3 regions of the Shewanella sp. 2_MG-2023 genome follow, and region 3 is predicted to be linked to each of the others. Evidence: predicted binding sites of a transcription regulator. Region 3 holds the regulator's gene; each other region holds the start of a gene.

Region 1 (4,295 bases), on a different contig from region 3:
CTGAGCCAAGTGATTTTGAAGCATATGGTGTCTATCCAGCAATGGACGCAGCTGTGGCATTAACAACGCTTCTAGGCGGCATTCAAGGTAAAATAGAAGAAGATATTACTAACATCAGTAAGCTGTCTTCAAGCACTGTAGCCAATTATATCGAAGCAATCAGTGTTGAAGAACTTCAAGACGAGCTAAACGAAGAAGTAGTCGAAGAGTTTGTTTTCAATCATCCTGTTATGAAAGAAGAGAAAGAGCTTCAAGGGATGTTGTTGGATATTGTTGAAGCTAATCCAAAAATATCTGCTGAATTTATTAAAGAGTTACGCAAAGAAATTGTCGATGCTGGTGTATCAAATATTGGCATTAGCGCTCAGTAAATAGCTAAAAGTGACGCTGTTTAATCAGAGTTAATAGTGGGAGTGATGCCAGCAACACTCCCTTTACTTCTTTGAAGGTTTTTATCATCTAAAGTAAGACCTTAATCGCATTTTCTTTTACGTTATTTCAAGTAGACTCATTTAATAGAATCGAAATTAAAGGCTATGACTCATTCAACTTACAGCCAAAACTTCTTGTATTACCTACAAGCTATTGAAGGTTGCGCTCGATTAGTTTCACCTTAATATTTACAACATTATGATTGAGTATTTTATGCTTGAATCGCAAAACACTCACGACTAGCGCCTATCATTATCACTTTACTCATTAACAAGGATTGAGGGATGCCCAGTATTCTTACCCCTCTTATTGCCGTTTTCGGAATCATGCTTTTAGGCTTTATTATACAAAAGCTTAAAGTCTTGCCACATGATACTGACTTTACCCTTAATGAATATGTTTACTATGTTGCCTTCCCTGCAATACTGTTTATTGCCTTAGCCGAAACAGACATTGATGAAATTTTGCAATGGGGGTTTATTGCATCATTTGGCATTACAATGCTCGTTACCTATTTTGTCACTGCTGTCATCTCGTTATCAGCTGATAAGAAGCAACCTGCATTAGCTGCTATCAGGGGGCTTAATACCAGTTTTGGTAACACAGCCTTTATCGGTATTCCTCTGATGATGATGCTCTATCCAGGAAACAACCATGCAATTACATTAGCTGCGATTGCCAGTTTATTATCAATTGTCATGTTTGCCTTTGTGATGGTAAGCATGGAGCTGGCCATTAATAAGCAGCAAAAACGTCATCCCATTATTATCATGCTCAATGCGCTCAGCAGTAACCCAATTGTTATTGGTTGCGCCCTGGGGGTTGCAGCCTCCGCTGTTAAGCTTCCCATACCTGATAGTCTAAGCGTGATGATGCGACTTATCGGTAATACATCTAGCCCGTGTGCGCTGTTTGCAATCGGTATGGTGTTAGCCAAAGCCATGCATGGCGGCGAAGAGTCTTCAGAAACTAGACACCACATTGCTATCGAAATGACCGTGCTAAATATGTTAAAGCTGGTATTTCAGCCCATTATCGCATACGCCTTGTTACGGTATTTTAATGTTGATACTGAGTTGCTTATCATGGGCGTTATTTTGGCGGCGCTTCCTACTGCAGCGAGTGTTTACTTACTTGCCCAACGCTATCAAACCTATGGTTTAGCCAGTGCTAAATGCATTTTAATCAGTACTATCGCCACATTTATTACACTGCCTATTATTGAGAAGTTACTCCACAACATAAACTGAGCCAGCTTATATTATTGTTTACATGGAGATTAAAATCCTTATAACAAAAATCAACAACCAGTACTTTACTGTATAAAAAAACAGTGTAAACTGTTTATAAATACAGTGGTTTGATGATTATTCACACAAGGATTGATTATGCTTTGCCAATTAAGCATTAATAATTTCGCGATTGTACGTTTTCTTGAACTCGACTTTAAAGCCGGCATGACCAGCATTACAGGTGAAACAGGTGCGGGTAAATCGATTGCAATAGACGCCTTAGGTTTATGTTTAGGTAATCGCGCTGATGCCAATACAGTGAGACCAGGTGCCAACAAAGCTGAAGTGAGCGCACGCTTTACAATAGATGATGTGCCATTTGCCAAACGCTGGCTTGAAGATAACGATCTTGATGTCGAAGATGAATGTATATTACGTCGAACCATCAGTGCCGATGGGCGTTCTCGCGCTTACATTAATGGTAACCCTGTACCACTTTCGCAGTTAAAAACACTTGGGCAATTATTTGTTGGGATCCATGGGCAACATGCACACCACGCAATGCTAAAAAGTGAACATCAACTAACACTGCTCGATAGCTACGCCAATCATAAGTTATTGCTTGATAGCGTGACTAAAAGTTATCAGCGCTGTAAAAATGTTGAAAATGAACTCAAACAATTACAACAGAATCAACAAGAGCGTATTGCTCGAAAACAACTGGTGCAATATCAAGTTGAAGAATTAGATGAGTTTGCTTTAATACCTGGCGAGTTTGAACAAATAGAGCAAGAACATAAACGCTTAGCAAACGGCACCGACTTAATTGAAAGTTGTCAAAGCGCACTCCAATTGCTCAGTGAAGATGACGAACATAATATTGAATCTTTGCTTAACCGCGCTGTGACAGTCGCTGACAGCTTACAGAGCTTTGACCCTACACTTAAAAACATTGCAGAAATGCTCAATGAAGCTTTGATACAAGTCCAAGAAAGCACTAGTGAAGTGCAGGATTATCTCAGTAGAATTGAGTTAGACCCTGAACATTTTGCCTTTCTTGAGCAGCGAATATCTAAAGCAATGCAACTGGCTCGCAAGCATCATGTGCAGACCGAATATCTAGCTGAGCACCACGGGCAGTTAAAAGCTGAACTATCAGAGCTCAGTAGCGATGCAAGCCGTCTAGATGAGATTCAGCAACAATTAGATGACAGTAAACTCGCTTATATTAAAAACGCACAGAAACTCAGCCAAAGCCGCCAACGTTATGCCAAAGAGCTCAATAAACTGGTAACTCAGTCAATACACGAGCTAAATATGCCTAAAGGCAAGTTCAATATTGCGGTTAACTTTAATCCTGAGTCACAGTCATTAATGGGCAGCGATCAAATAGAATTTCAAGTAACCACCAACCCAGGCCAGCCCTTACAACCTATTGCTAAAGTGGCATCAGGTGGTGAGTTATCTCGAATAGGCTTAGGTATTCAGGTCATCACGGCTAGAAAAGTTTCAACCCCAACATTAATATTCGATGAAGTTGATGTGGGTATTTCTGGCCCGACAGCAGCGGTTGTCGGTCGAATGCTTCGTAGTTTGGGGGAATCGACCCAAGTTATCTGTGTGACTCATTTACCGCAAGTTGCCGGTAATGGTCATCAACATATGTTAGTGAACAAGTTTACCAAAAGTGGTGGCACTGAGACTCAAATGAAACCGCTTGATAAAGAGCAGCGCATCAGTGAGTTAGCAAGGTTACTGGCGGGTGATGTTATCACTGAAAATGCACTCGCAAATGCGCGAGAGCTTTTACACTGATTAAGCCAATCTTGCTCGATAACAAGCCGCAATCGGCACTTATTTATCAAACAAAAAAGCCCACTTCATGTGGGCTTTTCTAGTTTTACTTATTGAAACGAAATTTTAATTTACTGAAAGTAACGTTGCTTTCAATAGCTGTTTAGATGGCTCTATACGAAATAATAAATCGCCTGCAAACAAACTAGAGCAAAGATACCAGCTAAGACATCATCAATCATAATCCCAAATCCGCCATGAACTTTTGCGTCTAACCAACGGATAGGCCAAGGTTTAAGGATATCGAAAAAACGAAACAATGCAAAACCGATGACAAGCCATATAAGCCCAGCAGGCGCAGCTATCATGGTAATCATTAAGCCTGCAACTTCATCCCAAACAATGGCGCCATGATCATGTACGCCCATATCTTTTGCAGCTTTATCACAAATATAAAAGCCCACCAGCGTGCTGACGAGAGTTATAATAATAAAAGCTGTCAGACTTAAGTGGCTCATTAAATAAACCAATGGCACAGCGGCAAGGGTGCCAAATGTACCCGGTGCTTTCGCAGCAAGACCACTACCAAAACCCAGCGCTAAGAAGTGTACTGGATTTTTTAAAGACAGCTTTAATACTGCCGGATCAGTAGATAAAAATTTCATTAAAAATGCTCAAAGTTTTTCGCGTCTAACTCAAAAGGTTGTCCATCAGATACAAGTCGTAATTTATCACCGGCACAAATTTGGCCTATTTTGACAAACTTAACCCCGGCGTGGAGTAAGGCTGTATCTAATGCGCCTCGCTGGGCTTCTGGTACTGTAAATAATAGCTCAT
Region 2 (4,295 bases), on a different contig from region 3:
AATTCTGCTTCATCTTTTGGCCATGTAGCTTCTTCGCGGTCAAACTCATAGGCATCATCGGCTTCTGTGAAGTCGAATTCTTTGTCTAATAAAGTCAGTGCGTAAGCAAAACGTTCATAGCGACGTTGTTGCAATAAAGAGAACATAGTGAAAGCAGGTTCGATATTGCCTGTTTTGACCATATCGTCAAACAGATGTTGATATTGTTTAAAGCTATCAACATCTGCTTGTGTAAGCACATTACGTCTGAAATCTAGCTGTTGCAGATAACGATCATAAATCAACTCAGAAAAAGCATCATCAAGTTCAAAGCGATGGTAATGAGAGCGTGTGAATAAATTCGTTACCCTCTTACTCGCAACCTTGTGTTGAGGCTCTTGCTCAAGTTTAGGTAACTCGTTGATTTGAATAGTTGGTGAAATTGCCCAAGCCGAAAAACCGACAAATAAAGTGGCAATCGACGCAGCCAAAGTGAGTTTTCGCATCAACAAGTTACTCCTTAAATGATCACGATAATAAAATATGCTCTGCACGTACTTTAACGACTAAACCAGAATCAAGCTGTACATGGACATCTTCTTTCTTGATATCAGTGATAACGCCAGCGACAGGATTTTGTCCTAACTTGACACTAACACGTTGTTTTTGTTTAAGCTCGTCAAATTTTGCAGGGACATAATTAACTTTTGGTGCAGCAGGCTTTTTAGGCTTAGCTGGGCGGTCTTTCTTAACAGGAGCTGCTTTTGAAGAAGGTGCTTTTTTAGCTGGCTTCTTAGGATTTGCTTTAGCAGCTTGTGCTTGACGCTTAGCCTTGGCTTTTTCTTGACCTTCTTTTAAAGTCTGCTGAGCATGATCGATATGCTCTTGCTCAAGTTCGCCACAGTCTTGTCCGTCAAGATCAATACGTTGAACGCCGGCTTTAACACCTTTAAGGTAGCGCCAGCTACTTGTATAACGTCTAAGTGCAACACGCAGTTGTGTTTTACTTACTTTAGAATCATCAGCCAACCTTTCAGCTAAATCTTGAAACAACCCAATTTTTAATGGCTTAGTTTCACCTTCTGCAATAAAGCATAAAGGAAATGTTTCATATAAATACGCTAAAACTGCGTTGGTGTCGGTCAACTTGTCTGTTGATTCCATTTTTACTTCCACGTTATATAAGGGGACTGGTTTATAGCTATCTTAGCTAGTTACAGTCGTTTATCTTTCGTTAAACAGAGTCTTGCTTAACGTTCAAATTAGCATTTCCTACATGATTGCTAAAGCAATTGAAACATGCCCTAACAAATTAACTTACTTGCCTGCATATTTACAGTAAATAAATTTTAAACATAGTAATGCGTGCAGCTCAGTATTATAAAGCCCATGTCAGCGATTGCGACCTGCAATTTAGCTTATTTGTTCGCAAATTAAGCAAATAAGCAAGATTCGAAGCTTTTAACTAAGATTTCTAAGCCTTTTTGATCATCTTTATCAAAACGATTCAAAGAAGGACTATCAATATCTAACACAGCTATGACATTTTTCCCGTCATGAACTGGCACTACAATTTCCGAATTACTGGCTGCATCGCAAGCAATATGACCTTCAAATTGGTGGACATCTTCAACAAGTTGAGTTTCATCTAAGGCTGCAGCTGTGCCACATACACCTTTGCCAATCACAATGCGTGTACAAGCAACTTTTCCTTGAAATGGTCCTAACACTAATTGGTCGTTGCGCTTAATATAAAAGCCAACCCAATTGATATCATCCAAATTGTCATTTAATAAGGCTGAGAAATTTGCCATACCAGCAATTAAGTCGTCTTCGCCTTCCATTAAGGCCAACACTTGTCTGTTCAAGGTGTCATACATTTCAGCTTTCATTTTACTTCCTAACTATTCTTTTATTCTGCTGCCGCTTTTTTGGGTGCTTTTTTGGCTGCAGGTTTAACTGCAGGCTTAGCTTTTACGACGCCTTTGAGTAGATTTGCGAGTTCATCTTTATTAGATGCAAGATAAAAAGCAAGTTTCTCTACACTATTTTCGTCAATTTTTAACTCAGCGCTAGTAATAAAAGGAACTAAGTTATCCGCAATATCGAGCATTTTGTCATAGGCATCGGCTTCTTTTTTAGATGTGAACGTCATCTTTTCCACCCCTTCTCTGACCACGACAAACTTTGTAATTACCGCCATGATTAACCTCCTACTGTTTTTATATACAGTGCATAGAGTGTCATAGAACTAACTTCTGATGCAAGTATTCTGATTATTCTGGTATTATCTCATTTCATTGTAACTCGAATCATGATGAATAAACTCAGATAGTGGTCATAATTAGTCACAATAAGTGGCTATAATATGTCTCAACTTGGATCATTGTTTCGCTGCTCATATTTACTAAATGGATGGTTTTAGCTTTTATATGCCCAAAAATTTAGATCAAGACACTATTATATTGTGCCGCTCTTGTGATTTAGCTGTGCAGCGCCGTGCTTTGCCCTCTAATGTTCGTGCATTATGTCCACGTTGTCATACGGCACTGTATGATGTGCCATATTGCTCTTTAAATGGCATGCTTGCTCTATGTATTGCAGCCATTCTGTTTTATATCCCTGCTAATTTTCTTCCCGTGCTTGAAATACATTTTTTAGGCAGTATTCGAGCAACCACAGTTTATGAAAGTGCATTTGCTGTTTGGGTTCAGGGTTACTGGATTGTTGCTGTCGCCGTTATCGCTGCAGCGGTCGTCGCTCCAGGATTACTTATATTGTCGATATTGCTGCAAATTATCATTGTAAAGCGCCGACTTCATTCTGCTTTTTGGCAACAAACATATCGTAAATTGCTGAAAAACCATGGCGTACTTTCTCAATTAACAATGTTAGAAATCTATGTCATTTCTTTTTTAGTCGCAGCATTCAATTTATCTGACTTTTCAGATATCTATTTAGGCATGGGCACTTTTTGTTTTGGGATGTTATTTTTGGTTATCCTGTTCTTACAGCGAGAATATAACTTAGAACATATGTGGAGAATGGTTCATGACGAATAATACTTCACACTCAACGACTCAAGCGTCAACGTGTACTGAGTCTACAAGTACTGAGACAAAGATGTTGCAAGAAGATAACGCCACTAACAAATCCAATCTTGGCCAACAAGGTAAAGATATTGGCATGACGCTTTGCGGTACATGTCGCAATATTAACCCTATCGACCAAGGGCATTGTAGCCGTTGCCATTCTAAAATTCAGCCGCGCAATTATCAAAGCCTACAACAAAGCTGGGCATTACTAATTACCGCCGCCATATTATTAATACCCGCTAATATTTACCCAATCACAATGCTAACTAACCAAGGCAAAGTGACCTACGACACGATTTTTACTGGCATTGTACATTTGGTTCATTCAGACATGATCCCAATCGCGATTATCGTCTTTACCGCCAGTATTTTAGTGCCATGGTTAAAGATTGTAGGCTTGGCGATATATTTGTCAGCAATCAGTTTTAATCTGCCCGTTTCAAAAAAGAAGCTCATGGTGGGATTTCATATTATTGAGTGGATTGGTCGATGGTCTATGCTTGATTTATTCGTTATTGCTTTAACAGTGGCAGTAGTGAATATGGGACAACTTCTTGATGCAAAACCTGCACCTGCAGCAACAGCCTTCGCGCTGGTCATTTTATTGACCCAGTTAGCTGCAAAGGTACTTGATACACGTTTACTTTGGGATCGCTTGGAAAAAAACAATGACACGAATTGAATCACCAAAAGTCGTTAAAAAGAAACTCTTCTCTCCAATTTGGTTACTGCCAATTGTGGCTCTCGTACTGGGAGCTTGGCTTGGAGTGAAAAGTATCAAAGAGTCAGGAATTGAAATACAAGTTCATTTCCCCAGTGCCATTGGTATTGATGTTGGTAAAACCTTAGTAAAATACCAAGGATTAACTGTTGGTAAAGTCACTGACATCAGCCTTGATAAGGACTTATCAGGGGTAAATGTCAAAATTGTGATGGATTATCGCTCTGATCCTTTCCTAAATAAGAACACCCTTTTTTGGCTGGTTACGCCAAAAGCCAGTATTACGGGAATTGAAGGGTTAGATACCCTATTTTCAGGAAATTATATTGCGATTGAACCGGGTGATGGTAGTTCAACATCTGAGTTCATTGCATCCACTGAAGCCCCGTCAATGATCCCCAATGAAGAAGAAGGTATCGTTGTTAAGCTAACGACCCCAACTTTAGGTTCATTAGATGTAGGCTCTTTAGTGTTTTACCGCCAAGTACCTGTCGGTAAAG
Region 3 (4,295 bases):
ATTGATCACTAGTTGAAGTAAACTTTTTCAGCGATAAACATTGCTCAATCAACTCACTTGGCGTCCCTTCTGCAACCGAGGTATAGCCGGTGTACGGCACATCTTTCAATAACTTCAGGTATAAGCCTAACTGGCTTTCAAGCTCACTGCGCTCTAACGCATTTTGCTCTGCAGCCAACAACACCATACTGGTTAACGTCACTGAACTCGCCGCCGCAGCACTGTTGATATTGGTCATCACTTTATTGGCAAGTGTGTTAACCGCAGGCGTTAACCAAGTCGGTTTTTGCTCAGGATCTTGAGCAATTTCTTCACGCCAGTCTGGCGCTTGTTGGTTCAAGAATTGTTGTACGTTAATGGGTTCGCCAAAATTGACATAACCTTGACCAAAATTACCTAACTTACGTAATGCACCAAATACCTGCCACACCGATTCTTTTTGCTTCTTCTTACCGCTTAACTCTTTATGGTAAGTCGACACTTCCATCACGTGATCGTAACCCAAATACACAGGCACCAATGTCACTGGACGCTCGATACCACGCAAAACACTGTTCACAGTCATCGCTAGCATGCCCGTTTTTGGCGCTAGTAAACGACCTGTACGTGAGCGACCACCTTCAGTGAAGTACTCAACTGAATAACCTTTGGCAAATAATTGATCTAAATATTCTCTGAATACGGCGGTATATAATTTATTGCCGTTGAAACTACGACGAATAAAGAACGCACCACCACGACGGAACATTGGCCCCGCAGGCCAAAAGTTTAAGTTAATTCCGGCAGCAATGTGCGGTGGTACCATGCCTTGATAATAAAGGATGTAAGACAGTAATAAGTAATCCATATGGCTACGATGACATGGCACATAGACAATTTCATGGCCGTCATGGTGTAGCTTTCTGACTTTTTCGGCGCTTTTAATACTGATACCACTGTATAACTTATTCCATAACCAAGTTAAAAAGCGCTCAGCAATGCGGATCAAGTTATCAGAATAATCAGCGGCAATTTCATCGAGGTATTCAATGGCTTTTTCGCGCGCTTTTTCTTCAGATATCTTTTTATTCGCCGCTTCTTCTTGAATCGCTTTAGTAATAGATTCTGACTTAAGTAACGAGTTGAACATCGCTTGGCGGTTTGGCAGTTGCGGTCCTGTCATCACTTTACGTTGACGTCTGAAATGGACTCGTGCCACGCGGATGAGTTTATGGGCAATACTGACATCCGTACCATGCTCATCAGCCATGTAACGTAATGACATTGCATTAGAGAATTGAATAAAGTTATGGCGACCTAAAAACAGGATCATTAACCACTTACGCAGCCAAGTCGGGTTTTCGCGCTCAAACACGGCAGCGGTCATGGTGTCATCTTCCTTACCAGGAATACGTCCCCAATAAAGACTAACAGGCACCAACTGAATATCTAACTCTTTATTCTTTTGATGTAATTCGAGTAGTTTGGTGAAATTGGCGACAAATTTCTCACCACTGTGGCGCTTGCCAAACAGCGGCTTTCGTCCTTCAACACAGACAATTCTTGGGGTATTTAAACCATCAACATCCAGTCTTTCATAAGGACTTGGTAAGCCAAACTTAGCCGACATTTCATGCAAAGCAGCAATGTCACTCAGCGACTCTGTCTTCATGACATAGACCACTGGCTTTTCTGGATCTAGATTTAAGTCAGCGAACGGATCTTCAGGCACAACAACACTGTGTACCATTAATTTCTGAATCCAACGCAACGATTTAGCAATGATAGAATCTGGTTTTAGCATGAGTATTCGCATTATCTACAACGATTTATTGCGCATAGGATACCAGAATCTAGATGGGATTCACTAACCTGCTTATCTGTATTTAACAATTGAGCAGCAATATGAAGACCATTAGCTGAAAATAATTAAGCAATTCCAACGCTGATTTATGCTGGACGAAATGCATCAACAGTACTGTATAAATATACTGTATCGACCTAAAATCTCTCTGTTAAGTACTAATATTAAAATTAGTGCCAATAAAAAACATACATAACCAAAAACAACTAAGATAATGATTTACAACAACTAAAATACAATGTCAGATAATAAAAACAACAATAAACCAGCAGATAGCATAAATTTCATTGGTTAATACTTGCGCGACCAAAGATACTGTATATAATGACAGTCACTGTATAAAAAAACAGGAATCAATATGAGACCTTTAACGCCACGACAAGCTGAAATTCTAGAACTAATTAAATGTAATATTGCTGAGACAGGTATGCCACCGACTCGTGCAGAAATTGCCACTAGATTAGGCTTTAAAAGTGCTAACGCTGCCGAAGAACATTTAAAGGCGCTGGCGAAGAAAGGCTGTATCGAAATTATTCCTGGTACTTCACGCGGAATCCGCATGATTCAGGAAGAAGAGGAAGTTGAAGAAGGCCTCCCTCTTATCGGACAAGTTGCAGCAGGTGAACCTATTCTTGCGCTGGAACATGTTGAACAATACTTCCAAGTTGATCCTGAAATGTTCAAACCAAATGCTAATTTCTTACTACGAGTTCGTGGCGACAGTATGAAAGACATTGGCATTATTGAAGGTGACCTATTAGCTGTTCACAAAATGCAGCAAGCTAAAAATGGTCAAGTGGTCGTCGCTCGCGTAGATGATGACGTCACAGTTAAACGTTTTGAAAAGAAAGGCAACGTTGTTTATCTGCACGCAGAAAATGAACAATATTCGCCGATTAAAGTAGATTTAACATGCCAGAGCCTGACAATTGAAGGGCTTGCAGTTGGCGTTATCCGAAATGGAGGTTGGTTATGAACACATTATTAGGTAATGCACCACGTCATCCAGGCTTATGGGTCGATATGACATCAACAACTGCGCCAGTTAAACAAGGCATTGAAACTAAGCAAAGTGCCAACCAAGGCTTAACTGAGTTAACCCAGTTGTGCAGCCATTTGGCCATTTTAAGCCAGCAAGGTCGTTGGATTGTACTGATTAATCCTCCGCATATTGGCTATAAACAAATATTGGCTAACGCTAACGTTCGCATGGATCGTGTTTTACTTGTTCACACTAAAGATGAAGTAGAAACGCTTTGGGCGATGGAAAAAGCACTAACAAGTGGTACTTCCAGTGCCGTTATTACTTGGACTACACCACTAGATGCGCGTGATAATCGACGCATTCAATTGGTTGCTAAAAGCGCATTAGCACAAGGTGTCATCATTGAAGATGTAAATACTCACTTACATGATGAACATATGGGTGCCAATACTTCTGTAACACCAACAAGCTTAAATTTATCTGCTTTTCACTAAACAAATCTCTCTTTAAAAAGCCCTTCATTTATGTGAAGGGCTTTTTTTTGCGCCTTTTTTCAGCAAATTAGATGATAAAGTGATCTTGATCAATATTTAATCTCCAAGTAATGTAGTTAACAAGAGAGTAACAATTTGCTGTCACTCTTGAGTTTATAAAATGATAAAAAGCTACAAAACGCTGTAAAGATTGTGCTGGTACCATGCGGTATAGAAAGCCTTGAATAAAAAGCGTCAATTTAAGAATTGAAAAGTTCAGTATTAGGTACAAGTGTGGCCACCATAAACCAATAGAATAATCGAGTATTGATACTCGCAGCCACCGTGTACTTTGAAGTGATCAAACTTTTTCGGGAATAGAGAAGTTTGCATAGAGCAGAGTATTACTGTGTGACTTTTCCTTGTTGTTATTGCAAATCGCAATTGGCAGAGGAGTGGTCTTGTGAAGCGATTGTTGTATGGATTAATGGTGCTGCTATTTGCAGTACCGCTTGCGGCGGCTGATATGCCGCTTAACATGACGCAAGGCGTAACAGAAATCAGTGGCAAGGTTTATGACCTCCACATGATTATTCTATATATCTGTTGTGCTATCGGTGTTGTGGTCTTTGGGATCATGATTTACTCAATGATCTACCACAGAAAATCAAAAGGCGCAGTGCCGGCTGATTTTCATGACAGTACCAAGGTCGAAATAGCATGGACAATCGTGCCATTTATCATCCTTATTGGTATGGCAATTCCTGCCACTAAAACTCTGATTGCTATGGAAGATCCTAGCGATGCAGATTTAACCATTAAAGTGACTGGCTCTCAGTGGAAATGGCATTACAGCTATTTCAACGAAGATGTCGAGTTTTTTAGTTTACTCTCAACGCCTGCAGAGCAAATCCAAGGCTCTGCGGAAAAGACTGAAACTTACTTATTAGAAGTCGATAAACCTCTCGTATTACCTATTAATCGTAAAGTTCGA

What was found. Region 3 encodes LexA, which represses DNA repair genes until DNA is damaged. Its sites were predicted from a motif close to TACTGTATNNNNATACAGTA; they were not measured.
Region 1: a site for LexA is predicted at 1,749-1,768, ahead of recN (DNA repair protein RecN). Genes of this name have one in related genera too.
Region 2: a site for LexA is predicted at 2,194-2,213, ahead of Q4600_RS10545 (YebG family protein). Genes of this name have one in related genera too.

The regions. Positions count from the first base shown of each region.
Region 1 is NZ_JAUOSO010000003.1:27,227-31,521, forward strand. Features, by position in the region: gene Q4600_RS04080 (YjaG family protein) at 1-371, shown strand, start outside; gene Q4600_RS04085 (AEC family transporter) at 717-1,682, shown strand; gene recN (DNA repair protein RecN) at 1,821-3,479, shown strand; gene Q4600_RS04095 (phosphatidylglycerophosphatase A) at 3,632-4,123, opposite strand; gene thiL (thiamine-phosphate kinase) at 4,123-4,295, opposite strand, start outside.
Region 2 is NZ_JAUOSO010000009.1:35,452-39,746, forward strand. Features, by position in the region: gene prc (carboxy terminal-processing peptidase) at 1-485, opposite strand, end outside; gene proQ (RNA chaperone ProQ) at 508-1,143, opposite strand; gene Q4600_RS10540 (GAF domain-containing protein) at 1,413-1,871, opposite strand; gene Q4600_RS10545 (YebG family protein) at 1,892-2,182, opposite strand; gene Q4600_RS10550 (paraquat-inducible protein A) at 2,412-3,041, shown strand; gene Q4600_RS10555 (paraquat-inducible protein A) at 3,103-3,756, shown strand; gene Q4600_RS10560 (MlaD family protein) at 3,743-4,295, shown strand, end outside.
Region 3 is NZ_JAUOSO010000010.1:12,877-17,171, forward strand. Features, by position in the region: gene plsB (glycerol-3-phosphate 1-O-acyltransferase PlsB) at 1-1,783, opposite strand, end outside; gene lexA (transcriptional repressor LexA) at 2,202-2,819, shown strand; gene Q4600_RS11275 (cell division inhibitor SulA) at 2,816-3,322, shown strand; gene coxB (cytochrome c oxidase subunit II) at 3,765-4,295, shown strand, end outside.